Regions from separate parts of the Bacillus sp. FG16 genome, predicted to be linked through region 2. Evidence: riboswitches for the same ligand, from Rfam matches in the RefSeq annotation. Region 2 holds a riboswitch; each other region holds the start of a gene.
The links. A riboswitch is a leader RNA that binds a small molecule or an ion and turns the genes downstream of it on or off. The one in region 2 is predicted to bind thiamine pyrophosphate.

Region 1 (5,043 bases), on a different contig from region 2:
CAAGAGCGAAAAGGTTGTTAGAAAGCAGAAAAGTGACAAAGCAACTTTTAGAGAATGAAGATGATACATTATCGATCCACGATATTCACGTTCATTTTCCGTCGCGCACTGTTACGGTAAATCGAACTGATATTAATTTAACGCATACAGAATTTGAAATATTAGCGTATTTCATGAAAAATCAAGGAATCGTTTTAACGAGAGAACAACTCATTTCAAGAATTTGGGGATATGAATTTGCTGGTGATGATCGAACGGTTAATAGTCATATTCGTAATTTAAGAAATAAATTAGGAGAGAAAGCAAAGTACATTACAACTGTAGTACGCACAGGTTATAAATTTGAGGGCAATGTATGAGGAAAGGAATTGTACTAAAATTATTTACTCTTACAACAGCATTGTGCATGTTGATTTTAGCGACGATATTTATTGGACAAACGATATTTTTTAAACAATATTATGCGAATCGAAAAGTGGAAGATATTAAAGTGAATTTAAATTCCTTTGGGAAGAACTATTTAAATCATGCAGGAAATGCAGAAGAAATTCAGAAACTAGAGCAAGACTTTTTAAGAGAAAATAATACGTGGATTACGACATTAGATAAGAACGGGAATTTAAAACATGCAGATGATTTTTATTTTGAAGTAACGATAGATCGTAGGCAACAAAAGAGCTTTGGACAACAAATATTCAAAATTCCCTTAGGTAATCTCGTCAATATAGAGGAGATTGATAATAAATTATCAGAGCATTTTTTAGGGCAAGAAATTTATTTTTCTGGAGTGAGAAAAGAAGATAGTTTTATTCCATTCTCTTTTTCTTTATCTAAACAGAATTTAAGCGGATCTAATAAACCGCTAGAAAAAGCATTTAATGAGAAAATGAGAAAATTATATGAGGAGAAAAAGAAAGCAACCGGGGAACAAGTTGTTAAGGAGAAGAGGCCAGCCGTTCAGGAGCAAGCTGCCCAAGAACCAGATGTTTACATAGGAGGGCGTGTTACGAAAGTACAGTTTCCAGATGTAAAAGGCCCCGTAAATCCAATTTATAAAAACTCTTTATTTTTGGATAGTATAAAAGAATTTCAAACGGATGTATTACTAAAAGAGAGTAATCAAATAGAGTATTCAACAAAGACAATGGACCATGAAAAGAATGATATAAAATATAAATTATTAATGAAACCAATAAAAGAAAAAGATGGATCAGTAACATATATTTATGCGATGGCTTCTTTACAGCCCGTAGATGAAGCTGTACAAATGGTGCAAGATTATTACATCTATATCATTGCATTTGTAGTCGTTCTTATTTTTTTAGCTTCGTTTTATTATTCAAAACAAATTGCAAAACCGTTATTAAAAATAAATGATACGACGAAGAAAATAGCACAATTAGATTTTACAGAAAAAATACCGATTACTTCAAAAGATGAAATTGGAGATTTATCGAAAAATATTAATGTGCTATCAAATAAACTCCATTCGCATATTGGGCAGTTAGAAGAAGATATTGAAAAGGAAAGAAAGTTAGAAAAGACGCGAAAAGAATTCATTTCTGGTGTTTCACATGAATTAAAAACACCGCTAAGTATTATGAAAAGCTGTATTTCTATTTTAAAAGACGGGGTAGCTGAGCATAAAAAGGATTATTATTTTCAGGCGATGGAGAGAGAAGTAGACAAAATGGATACGTTAATTTTGGATATGCTTGAGTTAGCTAAATTTGAATCTGGTACATATAAAATGAAAAAGGCTTCGTTTTATATTGATACAGTAATTGAAGACATATGTGAACATCTATCTGTGGAAATAGAGAAAAAAGAGCTTCGTATTCATAAAAATATATGTTCATTTGAAGTGATTGCAAATCAAGGCCGGATTGAACAAGTCATCGTGAATTTCATTACGAATGCCATACGTTATACACCAAATAAAGAAGATATTATTATTTCTACAATAGATGAGAAGGATCGTATAAAAGTGTGCATTGAAAATAAAGGTACTCACATTGAAGAAGAACAATTAGATAAAATTTGGGATCGTTTTTATCGAGTGGATACAGCTCGTCAGCGTTCACAAGGTGGGACGGGGCTTGGGCTTGCCATTTCAAAGAATATTTTAGAACTACATGATGCTGAATATGGGGCAGGAAATACAGAAGATGGTGTGTTATTTTATTTCTATTTACCGAAAAAAGCGTAGAAAATATGATCTACGTTTTTTTAAATTATTTTCATATTATCTTTACCTAATCTTTATTTTTAATCAGTATAATTTGTTTAGAATATGAGGTTATGTAAGGAGTCGATGAACCGTGCATAGCAATTGGCTAAGTATAATGGTATTTATTTTCTTTTGCGCATTTATTGTATTTTTAATTAATATTACGATATGAAAAAAGAGCGCTCATTAAGCGCCCTTTTTTTGTGTATTCATTTGATAAGCACTGATGCTTTTGAATAAGCGTGGTGAAGTGATAAATAAAAATATAAGTAAAACGGTACATAGAATATAGGAACCAATCATTGTACTACCGTTAAATATTAAAGAATATAGGAAAGCCGACTGGCCTTTTGGTGCATATTGTCCCCAGAAAATGATACCAGCGATAAAGTGACAGAAGTAACGAGCTAGACTACCGATAAAAGTAGCGACGATAATGTATCCAATTACTTTCTTTCCTTGGTTTTGTTTTGATGAAGGTTTGTCTTTACGGCTACCTAAATTTGATTGCTCTTCGCTATTATTATTGGAAGTTAAAAGTGCTTTTTGAATTGGACGATAGAATAACCCAGCAAATCCAATGAATGCGAAAGCAACGAAGTATTCAATTAGTACTTGAATTGGTGTGACGATAATGGCATCGCCTACGACAATTTGTAATAATCCCCAAATTAAGCCTCCTAAGAAAGCCATTTTGAAGCCCCAGCGGTATGCGATAATAAAAATAGGAATCATAGCAAATGAAATGGAACCGCCTGTTGCTGATATTTTGATTGAAAGTGGTAAAATATCGATGACCAAGGCGAAGGCTGCAAGAATAGCAGATTCGATCATCGCTTGTAAATTGGTGTTACGCATGTTGTCTCCCCCTAAATCCAAGTTGTACAAAAAAGAATAGATATCATAGGAGGATACGAAATACGTAAATAAAAATGAGGTATGTATTTCGGACGTTTGCACAATCCCTGCGTTAGCATTAACTAACAGGTTCGAAGGGTCGGAACGAAGTGTTCCCTCTCAGCGGCATGGCTCCCCCAGTGATAACGAGATTCTTTATTTGCTATTGTTTATTGTAAGCGAAATGGATGAGAATGGCAAACAAATGCTGTATGACAATAATTGAAATAGAATTGTAGCGAAATGTTAATAAATATGAAGCAAAAGGGTATAGTACAAGAGAAATTGGGTGTGGTATAATTTTTTTGAAAATAATTATCATTCTCTTCTGAGGGGGAAGGTTATGAGCTTAGTAGATATTAAAATTGGAGAGAAAGTGTTAGTAAAAAGTATTCAGTCTTTAGATCAGCTATTAAAGCGTAGACTAGCTGCTTTCGGTCTTGCGGAAGGAAGCGAACTTCGCTTGAAACAGAAAGCGATGTTCAAAGGTCCTTGTACATTGGAGTGTCGTGGACAGTTAATTAGTATTCGTCATTGTGACGCGAAAATGATAAAGGTGGAATTAGCGTGAATAAGGTAGCTTTGCTAGGGAATCCGAATACAGGGAAGACATCATTATTTAATGCACTTACTGGTTCTTATGAATACGTAGGAAACTGGAGCGGTGTAACAGTAGAAAAAAAGGTTGGTAAATTAAAAGATAGACAAGGAACATTAATTGATTTACCAGGTGTGTATGATTTAAATCCAGTTTCACGTGATGAAGGTGTTGTAACAAACTTTCTATTAACAGAAGAATTTAATCATATGTTAAATATCGTAGATTCTTCGCAATTTGAGAGAAATATGCATTTAACGTTGCAATTACTTGAATTTGGTAAGCCGGTCTCAATTGGTTTAAATATGGTTGATGTGGCGAAGCAAAGAGGAATTGTCATTGATGTAAAACGATTATCAGAACTATTAGGTGTAACAGTCGTTCCTGTCGTTGCAAGAAGTGGAAAAGGTTGTGAAGAACTACTTACGACTCTTAAAGAAAATGACAAAAAAGAGAAAAAGCCATTCCTTATTTCATATGGTGTACAAATGGATGAAGGAATTGGAGAAGTAATTGCTCTTTTAGAGACAGTGAATTACGAGCATCCGAGATGGTTAGCTCTTCAATTTTTAAGTAATAACGAAGTAGTAGAAAAAGAAATGAAAGCATTACCAATTTATAAGGAACTCATAGCCATTCGATCTCGCTTAGAAGGAAAACTTGATTGTACGTTAGAAGAGCACATTTACAAAACTCGTGAAGCGTATATTGAAAAGTTAAAAACAAATGTTATGAAGCATGAGAAAGAAGGAAAAATTCCTTTTTCAGAAAAAATTGATAGATTAATTACACATAAAATTTTAGGACTTCCAATCTTTTTAGCAGTTATGTTTTTTATTTTTCAGGTTACGTTTACGTGGATTGGTACACCTTTATCGGATATGTTAGATGAGTTTTTTGGTGGTCAGCTTACGGATTGGGTGACGGCTGGACTTACAAGTATTGGAGCTTCTGATTTTATTCAAGCACTCGTTACAGAAGGTATTATTGCCGGTGTTGGTGCTGTATTAGTATTCGTACCACAAATCTTTGCACTATTCTTTTTCATTTCATTATTAGAAGACTCAGGATATATGGCGCGAATTGCAGTTGTTATGGATAGAATTATGGAGTTTTTCGGCTTAAACGGAAAAGCTTTTATTCCGATGATTATCGGTTTTGGATGTAACGTTCCAGGTATTATGGCAGCGAGAACGATTGAACAGGAGAAAGAGCGCTTACTTACAATTTTAGTAACACCGTTTATGTCTTGTTCAGCACGATTACCTGTATATGCATTATTTGCGGGCGTATTCTTCCCGCATAGTCAGGCGACTGT
Region 2 (5,043 bases):
TTGGCTATTTGCCATCGCGCTATTCATTCTATCTATTTTACTGTACAGCCAAGCAGCAACAGTACGTGCCTTAATGCCACTTGGACTATCCCTTGGTATTCCACCAGCACTACTGATTGCGATGTTCCCTGCAGTAAACGGATATTTCTTCATTCCAAACTATGGAACAATCGTTGCTGCCATTAACTTTGACCGTACTGGTACAACAGGTATCGGTAAATACGTATTAAATCATAGCTTTATGATTCCAGGTTTAATCGCAACATTTACTTCTATCGGCATTGGAATGCTTTTAATTTCTATTATGTTTTAAAGAAAAAGCACAAACCTTTATTTAAAAAGGTTTGTGCTTTTTTAATCAAACGTTTGTTTAAAATTTGGGGCAGTCCATTTCTCCATGTAGCACTTAAAATACTACACGTCCTTCCCTACAAACTTCTCTTTACTTCTTCAGCTAATTTTCTCGTACTTTCATACGCAGATTCAGCTAAACTAATTGCTGAAATAACTGAAACACCTTCCGCACCCGCCTCTATAACTGCCGCTGTATTTTCAATTGTAATCCCGCCAATACCAACGATTGGCACTGTAATTCCTTGTTCTCTAAAATAAGCTAATCCTTTCGTTCCTTGAACCGCTTTCGTATCTTTTTTCGTACTCGTTGGGAAAATAGGTCCAACGCCTAAATAATCTGCTCCATGTTCGATTGCAAAGCGTGCTTCTTCAATTGTATGAGCAGATACACCGATAATTTTATCTCCCATTTTTTCACGAACAGATGTAATTCCTTCATCATCTTGTCCTACATGAACACCATCTGCATCTAATTCAATGGCTAATTCTACATCATCATTTACAATGAAAGGAACACTATATTCCTTACAAAGAGTCTGCAATTCTTTTGCAAAACGCACTCTATCCTCTCCAATTAAAGAACCTTCCCCCTTTTCACGAAATTGAAAAAGTGTCACTCCACCATCTAACGCTTCTTTCAATACAGTTAAAGGATCCTTCGTGCAGTTATTGCTTCCCATAATAAAATACACTTGTAATAGGTTAGACATTTTCTTTGTTTCAATGCGCATCATGTGTTTCATCCCCCTTACTCTAACTCCTCAATCTTCCCATACTTCTCCATATCAGCTGAAGTTGTATTCGCTAATTGATTTAAAAATTCAATTTGGAAACTACCTGGCCCTTTTTCTACTGTTTTAGCAGCTGCCAGTTCTGCAGCTACACCATAAAACGTTAATGCGGCTACTGCTGCTTTTACATAATCTTTTTCAACTGCTACAAATGCTCCTATTACCGAAGTTAGTAAACACCCTGTTCCCGTAACTTTTGTTAAAATAGGATGACCATTTCGAATAAGAACAGTTCGCTCTCCATCTGTAACAACATCTTCTTTTCCAGTAATGACCGCAACTGTATTTAGTTCATCTGCTGCCTGCCTTGCAATACTTACAACATTTCCATTTCCAGTACCAGCGTCTACCCCTTTAATTTCCCATTTCTCATTAATAACGTTTGCTATTTCAGCCGCATTTCCGCGGATAATTGCTAAATCGATTTCAGCCGGAATATGTCTCGCAACTTCTGTTCGATACGAAGTTGCTCCTGCACCAACTGGATCAAATAGTACTGGCACATTGTTCACATTTGCTGATTTACCAGCGAGTAACATCGCTTCTACTTCCTCAGGACGAAGTGTCCCCATATTTAATACTAACGCTCCAGCAATGCTAGCCATTTCTGCTACTTCCTCTTTTGCATACGCCATTACAGGCGATGCCCCAAGTGCCAACAAACCGTTAGCAGTAAAATTTGTTACAACAACATTTGTAATATTATGAACTAACGGATTAGATTCTCTCACCAAATCCACTACTTTACTAATTTCTTTCATATTCATCCTTTTCATCTCCTAACTATAATGATGGGAGATACACAAAAAGACACTTTGCGCGTACGCAAAGTGCCTGAACATGTGCTTTTACACTCTCCCTACGCTGGCATTATCCAACAGGTTCAAATGGTCAATGACGGACTAGTAGTCATCCTCTCAGTTTGTATCCACAAACTCCCATGTGTTTCTTATTCATCTACTTCAAAGTCTACTCTTATTCTAGTAAAATAACAAGTTCTTTACTTTTCTATTTAATATAGGAGCAACTGATAAAGTGAAGGCTTTTACGGGCAGTTGTTCCCCCACCTAACTTATTTGCTTTCGTTGAATTTTGAGGTGGGGATCTTACTGCCCGTTAATGCGGGATAAAGTGAAACTTTAATCAGTGGGGGTTTTGTTCATTCCATTAAAAACAGCTCAAATATGGAGCGAAACTGAATCTCAAGAAGATGTATGCTATATTTAACTTATGGAAATTTGAAAGGATGTTTTTAATATGTCAAAAAGCGTTGTAATCGCTGAAAAACCTTCCGTTGCACGAGATATTGCTCGTGTACTGAAGTGTGATAAAAAAGGAAACGGCTATCTTGAGGGTAGTAAATATATTGTAACTTGGGCTTTAGGTCATCTCGTTACATTAGCAGATCCAGAAAGCTATGATGTGAAATATAAACAGTGGAATTTAGAAGATTTACCGATGCTACCGGAGCGTTTGAAATTAACGGTTATTAAACAAACTGGTAAACAATTTAATGCTGTAAAAAGTCAGCTACTTAGAAAAGATGTAAATGAAATTATTGTAGCAACAGACGCTGGACGTGAAGGGGAATTAGTCGCACGCTGGATTATCGATAAAGTTAAGCTAAATAAACCAATCAAACGTTTATGGATTTCTTCTGTAACCGATAAAGCAATTAAAGATGGTTTTGCAAATTTAAAACCAGGTAAAGCCTATGACAATTTATACGCTTCAGCAGTTGCACGTTCAGAAGCTGACTGGTATATCGGTCTTAATGCAACTCGCGCTTTAACAACTCGCTTTAATGCCCAGTTAAATTGCGGCCGTGTGCAAACTCCTACTGTTGCTATGATCGCTAGTCGTGAGGATGAAATAAAGAACTTCAAAGCACAAACTTACTACGGCATCGAAGCTCAAACAATGGAGAAACTCAAACTTACTTGGCAAGATACAAATGGCAATAGCCGTAGTTTTAATAAAGAAAAAATTGATGGTATTGTAAAAAGTTTAGATAAACAAAATGCTACTGTTGTGGAAATTGATAAGAAACAGAAGAAATCATTCTCTCCTGGTCTTTACGATTTAACTGAATTGCAACGTGATGCAAATAAAAAGTTCGGTTACTCTGCCAAAGAAACATTAAATATTATGCAGAAATTGTATGAACAGCATAAAGTGCTAACGTACCCTCGTACAGATTCACGCTACATTTCATCTGATATCGTTGGAACACTTCCAGAACGTCTAAAAGCATGTGGTGTTGGAGAATACCGTCCCTTCGCACATAAAGTATTACAAAAGCCTATCAAACCTAACAAATCATTTGTTGATGATAGTAAAGTAAGCGATCATCATGCGATTATTCCAACAGAAGGATACGTTAACTTCTCAGCATTCACAGATAAAGAACGCAAAATTTATGATTTAGTTGTAAAACGTTTCTTAGCTGTTTTATTCCCAGCATTCGAATACGAGCAACTAACATTACGTACTAAAGTTGGTAGTGAAACGTTCATTGCACGCGGAAAAACAATTTTACATGCTGGTTGGAAGGAAGTATACGAAAATCGATTTGAAGACGATGATGTAACTGATGACGTAAAGGAGCAGCTTCTACCTCGCATTGAAAAGGGCGATACATTAACTGTAAAGTTAATTATGCAAACATCAGGTCAAACGAAAGCACCTGCACGCTTTAATGAAGCAACTTTACTTTCAGCAATGGAGAATCCTACAAAATATATGGATACTCAAAATAAACAACTTGCTGATACGTTAAAGTCAACTGGTGGATTAGGTACTGTAGCGACACGTGCAGATATTATCGACAAACTTTTCAACTCTTTCTTAATTGAAAAACGTGGTAAAGATATTCACATTACATCAAAAGGTCGTCAATTACTTGATTTAGTACCAGAAGAATTAAAATCACCTACACTAACTGGTGAGTGGGAACAAAAACTTGAGGCAATTGCAAAAGGAAAACTCAAGAAAGAAGTATTCATTTCGGAAATGAAGAACTATACGAAAGAAATTGTTTCTGAAATTAAATCGAGTGATAAAAAATATAAACATGACAACATTTCAACGAAGTCTTGTCCAGACTGCGGCAAACCAATGCTAGAAGTAAACGGCAAAAAGGGAAAAATGCTCGTATGCCAAGATCGTGAATGTGGTCATCGTAAAAATGTATCTCGTACAACAAACGCTCGCTGTCCGCAATGTAAGAAGAAATTAGAATTACGTGGTGAAGGTGCAGGTCAAATCTTTGCATGTAAATGTGGCTATCGCGAGAAATTATCAACATTCCAAGAGCGACGTAAAAAAGAATCTGGAAACAAAGCTGATAAACGTGACGTTCAAAAATATATGAAACAACAGAAAAAAGAAGAAGAACCATTAAACAACCCGTTCGCAGACGCATTAAAAAAATTAAAGTTCGATTAAACAAAAAGGTTCCTACCGCTCTCGGTAGGAACCTTTTTCTTAATGAATAATTTTACTTCCTTTTGCATTCTCAACAAATTTTTCACTTGATTTGTTAATTGGTGTTTTCAGTAATAACGCAGCAACGATCATAACTACTACGAAAACACTTAACACAAGTAAGTCTCTTATTACGATATCCCAAAGCATTCCGCCAACCGTTTCACGAATTGCACTAATTGCGTATGTGAACGGTAAGAACGGATAAATTGCTTGGAAGAATTTCGGTGTCATTTGAATTGGGAATGTTCCGCCCGACCCTGCTACTTGCAATACAAGTAAAATGATCGCCATCGATTTCCCAACGTTTCCGAAAATAGAAACGAGTGAGTATACGATACAAACGAAGACTCCACCAATAAATAAACTAAATAATACAAACCAGAACTTATCGACTACGTACGTACCGAGT
Region 3 (5,043 bases), on a different contig from region 2:
AGTTTCTTTCGTCATTCCTTTGTCCTTCAGCCATTTATTTTGTTTCTCCCAAGATTCTTTTGAATCTGATAAAAATGGCTCATCTTTCGTTTCCATCTTCTCTAATAAAATTTTCATACTTTCCTTTTCAACTTCTGGCACAAGTGGGAAGTTTTCTTTTTCTTGATGATTTAATAAAATATTCAATGCTTCATCTGGGTTTTTCTTCATGAAATCATAGCCTTTTTTCGTACCACGTAAGAAAGCTTGCAACGCTTCTTTATCTTTTTTCAACGTTTTATCACCTGTTACAAACACAAGCTCATGATAGTTCGGTACTCCGTAATCAGCTGGATTAAAGTAAGCTGGTTCATGGCCTTCATGACGCATAACCGGTACTTCATGATTAATGTATGCCCCTGTTACCGCATCCACTTTTTTCGTAATTAAGGCTGGTACTAAATCAAATCCAACATCAACTACTTTCACTGTATCAGGATTACCACCAGCTTCTTTTACCATCGTTTTTAAATACATCTCACTTAAAGGTGTTCCAGAATATCCTACTGTTTTTCCTTCTAAATCTTTCGGTGATTGAATGCCCGCTGATTTCAGCGATACGACATGATTTAATGGCGAACGTACGACAGCCCCAATTGATTTCACTGGAATTTGCTCATTTGCTCTTGCCATAACAACATCTGGCTGATAATACAAGCCAACTGTCACCTTCCCTGCTGCTGCCAATGTTAATGGATCAGTCGGATTAGAAGGGAATTTAATATTTACCTTTACACCTTCTTCTTTAAAGTATCCTTTTTCAATTGCTGCATAAATAAAGCTATGTACCGCATTTGGATACCAATCTAACATGACTGTTATTTCTTTCTCTTTTTTACTTTTGTCTGATGCTGAATTACTCGAACATCCTGCAATCATTGCAATTAATAATGTAAACACAAAGATGCGCTTTAAAAATTTCATGAATGCTTCCTCCAACTAATGAATTTCTTTTCTAATATGGAAATAAGTACGACGAAGAAAATAGCTAATAATGATAACAATACAATGGGTGCAAATACGCCAGCTCCATCTAACTGCGTCATCATTCTCTTACTGAAATATCCAAGTCCAGCTTGTGCACCGAGCCATTCTCCAATTGCTGCTCCGATAACACTAAGCGGAACTGCAATTTTTAAAGCTGAGAAAAAATAAGGAAGAGCAGACGGCAACTTTAGTTTAAGAAAAATATCTCTTTTCGTTGCTCCATATGTAACTAAGAGCTCCTCCCATTCTTTTTTCGTACTACGCAGTCCATCATATGTATTGACCGCAATCGGGAAAAACGTAATTAAAACTGTGACAACAACCTTACTCCAGATTGTGTATCCAAACCATAAAACAAATAACGGAGCAAGCGCAGTAATCGGAATCGTTTGTGAAGCAACTAATAATGGATAAAATGCTCTTTCCATCCATGTACTCGCATTCATTAACATCGCTAGCCCTACACCTAATACGATAGAAATCACAACACCTATTAAAACGACGTATAACGTTGCAGGTAAATGAACCGTAAATAATATGTCTTTTAGTTTCCATATCTTCATTACAATCGCAGACGGTGACGGTAAAATATACATCTCATCTACAATTCTTGCTCCTATTTCCCACACAGCAAGTAAAATACTAGAAAGTGTAATAGCAGGAACTAATTCTTTCAATCGGTTCATCACACAAGTACCTGCCTTTGTAACATACTAAGAAGCTCATCTTTCAGCGCTAACACTTCCGGTTTATATAAATCTTTTCGTGTTCTGTTATGATCAAGCGGTACAATCCGCTCAGTCAAAGTCGTTATCGGCTGCTGTTCCACTACTAAAACTCGGTTCGAAAGAAATAACGCTTCTTCAACATCATGAGTAATGAATAAAATTGTTTTTTCCCACTCTTGCCATTGTTCAAACAACCATTCTTGTAAAGAGGCCTTCGTTAAAGCATCTAACGCGCTAAACGGTTCATCTAATAACAATATCTCCCCGCCCGTTAATAAAGTTCGGATAAAAGATACGCGTTGCCTCATACCACCAGATAAATCTTTCGGATGTTTTGTCTCATATCCTTGTAAACCAAATTTATATAACAGTTCCTTTGCCTTTACTTGTGCTTCTTTCTTCTGTACACCTTGGCACTCTAGCGGCAAGGCGGCATTCTCAATAATTGTTCTCCACGGCAAAAGCATATCTTTTTGCGGCATATACCCTACAGGATGGTGCTTTGTTTCTGTCAGTTCTATCTGTCCAGTACTTACCTTCTCTAGGCCTGTAATAAGGCGAAATAAAGTACTTTTCCCACATCCACTCGGTCCGATAATACTGACAAACTCTTTCTCATGTATAGAAGCATTTAATTCATGGATGATTGGTTTCTCATCGTAATGAAAAGAAACATTATGAAACTGTAGTATGTTCTTGCTCCTCAAATCCCCACATCTCCTTACGATAGGACATATCCCAGAATAAATATTCAAATCGACTGGAATATAAGAAAATCTCCTCTAATCTATCTAGTTCTTTCTCAGACTTTCCAACTGCCATTTCATTTAATAAATCTATTAACCAAATACAAAGATTACCGTATTCTTCCGAACTATATCCTTGAATCCACTCACCAAAAAACTCATGATCTCTTGCTCCAGGAATATCATTTAAACGCTTTCCAATTTCCCAGTAGCTCCACATACAAGGAAGAAGCGCTGCTATTAATTCCGCAAGTGTGCCATTTTGAGATACAGACATCATGTAATTTGTATAAGCTAAATTTTTAGCAGATGGTTTCGCAGACTCTATCTCCTCTATAGAAATTCCAAGTCTTTTTGCATATTGTTTATGGATTGTCATTTCGCCATTTAATATTCCATCAATTTGTTCAGCGAACTTTCCCATTACTTGTGGATTCGTTGCTTTTACAACACCAATCGCATATAACTTTGCATAATCTAGCAGATATAAATAATCTTGAATAATATAATACTGGAATTTATCTTTTTCTAACGTGCCATCTCCCATACCCACTACAAACGGATGATTATGACTCATCTCCCAAACTGGTTGCACAGTTTCTAATAATCTATCGCAAAATTTCATTTCTCTATCCCCTTTCAATATATGTATCTAAATAAAAAACCACTTCTATATATAAGAAGTGGTTACAGCAAATAAAATTATACATTTATTCGATGTTCCACTTCCCTTCGCTAGTATTACCTAGATCAGGTGTTATAAGGGTTAAGGATTATTCCTCTCTCAGCAAATCAAGCACCCCTAGTGGTTTCAATATGAAATTTTCAAATAAAAAAGCCCCGTTTCTATACGCAAAGAAACGGGGACTCATTGTTAGTGTCCGAATTGCTTCCCTACGCTAGCATAATCTAGATCAGGTAATAAAAAGGATCAAAGGCTTACGGCCTACTCTCAGCTGGCAACACCAGCTCTCCTAGCAAACTATAAAATTATCACTGTCAGTATAACACCCTAATAAGACATCATCAACTGTTTTAATTTTCTTAATTATCAACAAAATATTGAAGTTATAAAATACATACATTCTATTTTAGAAAATAAAACCCCAATTAATTGTATAAAAAGGAATCATTATCCTCAAAAAATTTATTTTTATATTGATTTCATATTACATTTATGTGAATACACCCACTATATTATATCTTTATACTATAATAAAATTACAACTATACAACTAGAGGAGGTCTCTATTCCATGAATATGAAAGCTACTGCTTTAACAGCAACTACTGTAGCGATTGCTTCTTTACTTCCTTCTATGGGTGAAACAAATGTACAAAAAGCAAACGCTGAACAATTATCTAATATTAAAACTGGGTATGTCAAAGTCGATCAAGTAGCATTACATACAAAAGATAACGTAAAAAGCACATCAATTGATACAATTCGCTTTAATACAAAAGTGAACATCCTTGAAACAACTAATGGTTGGTATAAAGTATCTGTTCATAATAAAGTAGGTTATGTACAAAAAGATGCTATTTTACTAAAAAACAAACTTCAATCTAATGATCAATACATCGTCAATGCTAATGCATTAAACGTTCGCTCTGAACCTAATTTAGAATCTTCCATTTTAGATGTATTACCAAATGGCAAGTTCATTACCGTTCAAGAAGATCAAGGCGAATGGTATAAAATATCACACAATGGCCAAACAGGTTACGTACAAAAAGCATTCGTTTCTAATGGTTCACAGCCCTTAGTAAAAGGAATCACCGTTCAAAATAATACAAAATATACTGTTGCAACACCTAATCTGAATGTACGTAGCAACACTAGTACAAGTAGCGCTCTACTCGGTTCATTACAAAACGGTACACAAGTACAAGTAGTAGAAACTGTAGGAACTTGGTATAAAATTCGTTTTGGCACAGGATACGGATATGTAGCAAAACACTATGTAGTACAAAATCAACCACAAGCTAAAACAGAGCAACCTTCATCTATTCCAGCTGCTTTCAAATTCCCTGCTCAAGGAAGAATTAGCTCAACCTTTGATATACGCTGGGAACAAATGCATTATGGTATAGATATTGCCGCTCCAGGGAACGTCTCTATCCAAGCTGCTGCTGCAGGTAAAGTTGTGAAATCTTATTATTCAGCTAGCTATGGAAATGTTGTGTTCATTGCGCATCAAATCAATGGGAAATTATATACAACTGTTTATGCCCATATGAAGGATCGCACTGTACAAACTGGTGATCAAGTACAAACTGGACAATTAGTAGGTCATATGGGAAACACAGGTCATTCATACGGGCAACATCTTCATTTTGAATTACATAATGGAGAATGGAATTTTGAAAAAACAAATGCAGTAAATCCACTGCCATATTTAGTTAGGTAAATTGTATGCCACGCAATATACCTCTTATAATTGAATACGTAGCCTTTTTAGGTTTAATCTGTTGTTTAATCATTTACAATACAAACATTGTATTTTTATCTATTATTATTGCTTTTGTTGCATTAGAAATTAT

Region 1: it holds a riboswitch for thiamine pyrophosphate, as region 2 does, so the genes downstream of both, ACODS7_RS15705 (energy-coupled thiamine transporter ThiT) here and thiM (hydroxyethylthiazole kinase) in region 2, are expected to answer to the same signal.
Region 3: it holds a riboswitch for thiamine pyrophosphate, as region 2 does, so the genes downstream of both, tenA (thiaminase II) here and thiM (hydroxyethylthiazole kinase) in region 2, are expected to answer to the same signal.

Annotation. Positions count from the first base shown of each region.
Region 1 is NZ_JBMDKC010000039.1:9,383-14,425, forward strand. It holds gene ACODS7_RS15695 (response regulator transcription factor) at 1-359, shown strand, start outside; gene ACODS7_RS15700 (sensor histidine kinase) at 356-2,209, shown strand; gene ACODS7_RS15705 (energy-coupled thiamine transporter ThiT) at 2,417-3,088, opposite strand; TPP riboswitch at 3,175-3,276, opposite strand; gene ACODS7_RS15710 (FeoA family protein) at 3,471-3,698, shown strand; gene feoB (ferrous iron transport protein B) at 3,695-5,043, shown strand, end outside.
Region 2 is NZ_JBMDKC010000047.1:25,219-30,261, reverse strand. It holds gene ACODS7_RS17775 (anaerobic C4-dicarboxylate transporter family protein) at 1-313, shown strand, start outside; gene thiE (thiamine phosphate synthase) at 429-1,088, opposite strand; gene thiM (hydroxyethylthiazole kinase) at 1,103-1,912, opposite strand; TPP riboswitch at 1,985-2,097, opposite strand; gene topB (DNA topoisomerase III) at 2,403-4,592, shown strand; gene ACODS7_RS17755 (YhgE/Pip domain-containing protein) at 4,632-5,043, opposite strand, start outside.
Region 3 is NZ_JBMDKC010000076.1:2,521-7,563, reverse strand. It holds gene ACODS7_RS22925 (ABC transporter substrate-binding protein) at 1-963, opposite strand, end outside; gene ACODS7_RS22920 (ABC transporter permease) at 960-1,712, opposite strand; gene ACODS7_RS22915 (ABC transporter ATP-binding protein) at 1,712-2,461, opposite strand; gene tenA (thiaminase II) at 2,430-3,125, opposite strand; TPP riboswitch at 3,211-3,314, opposite strand; TPP riboswitch at 3,375-3,486, opposite strand; gene ACODS7_RS22905 (SH3 domain-containing protein) at 3,756-4,910, shown strand; gene ACODS7_RS22900 (hypothetical protein) at 4,916-5,043, shown strand, end outside.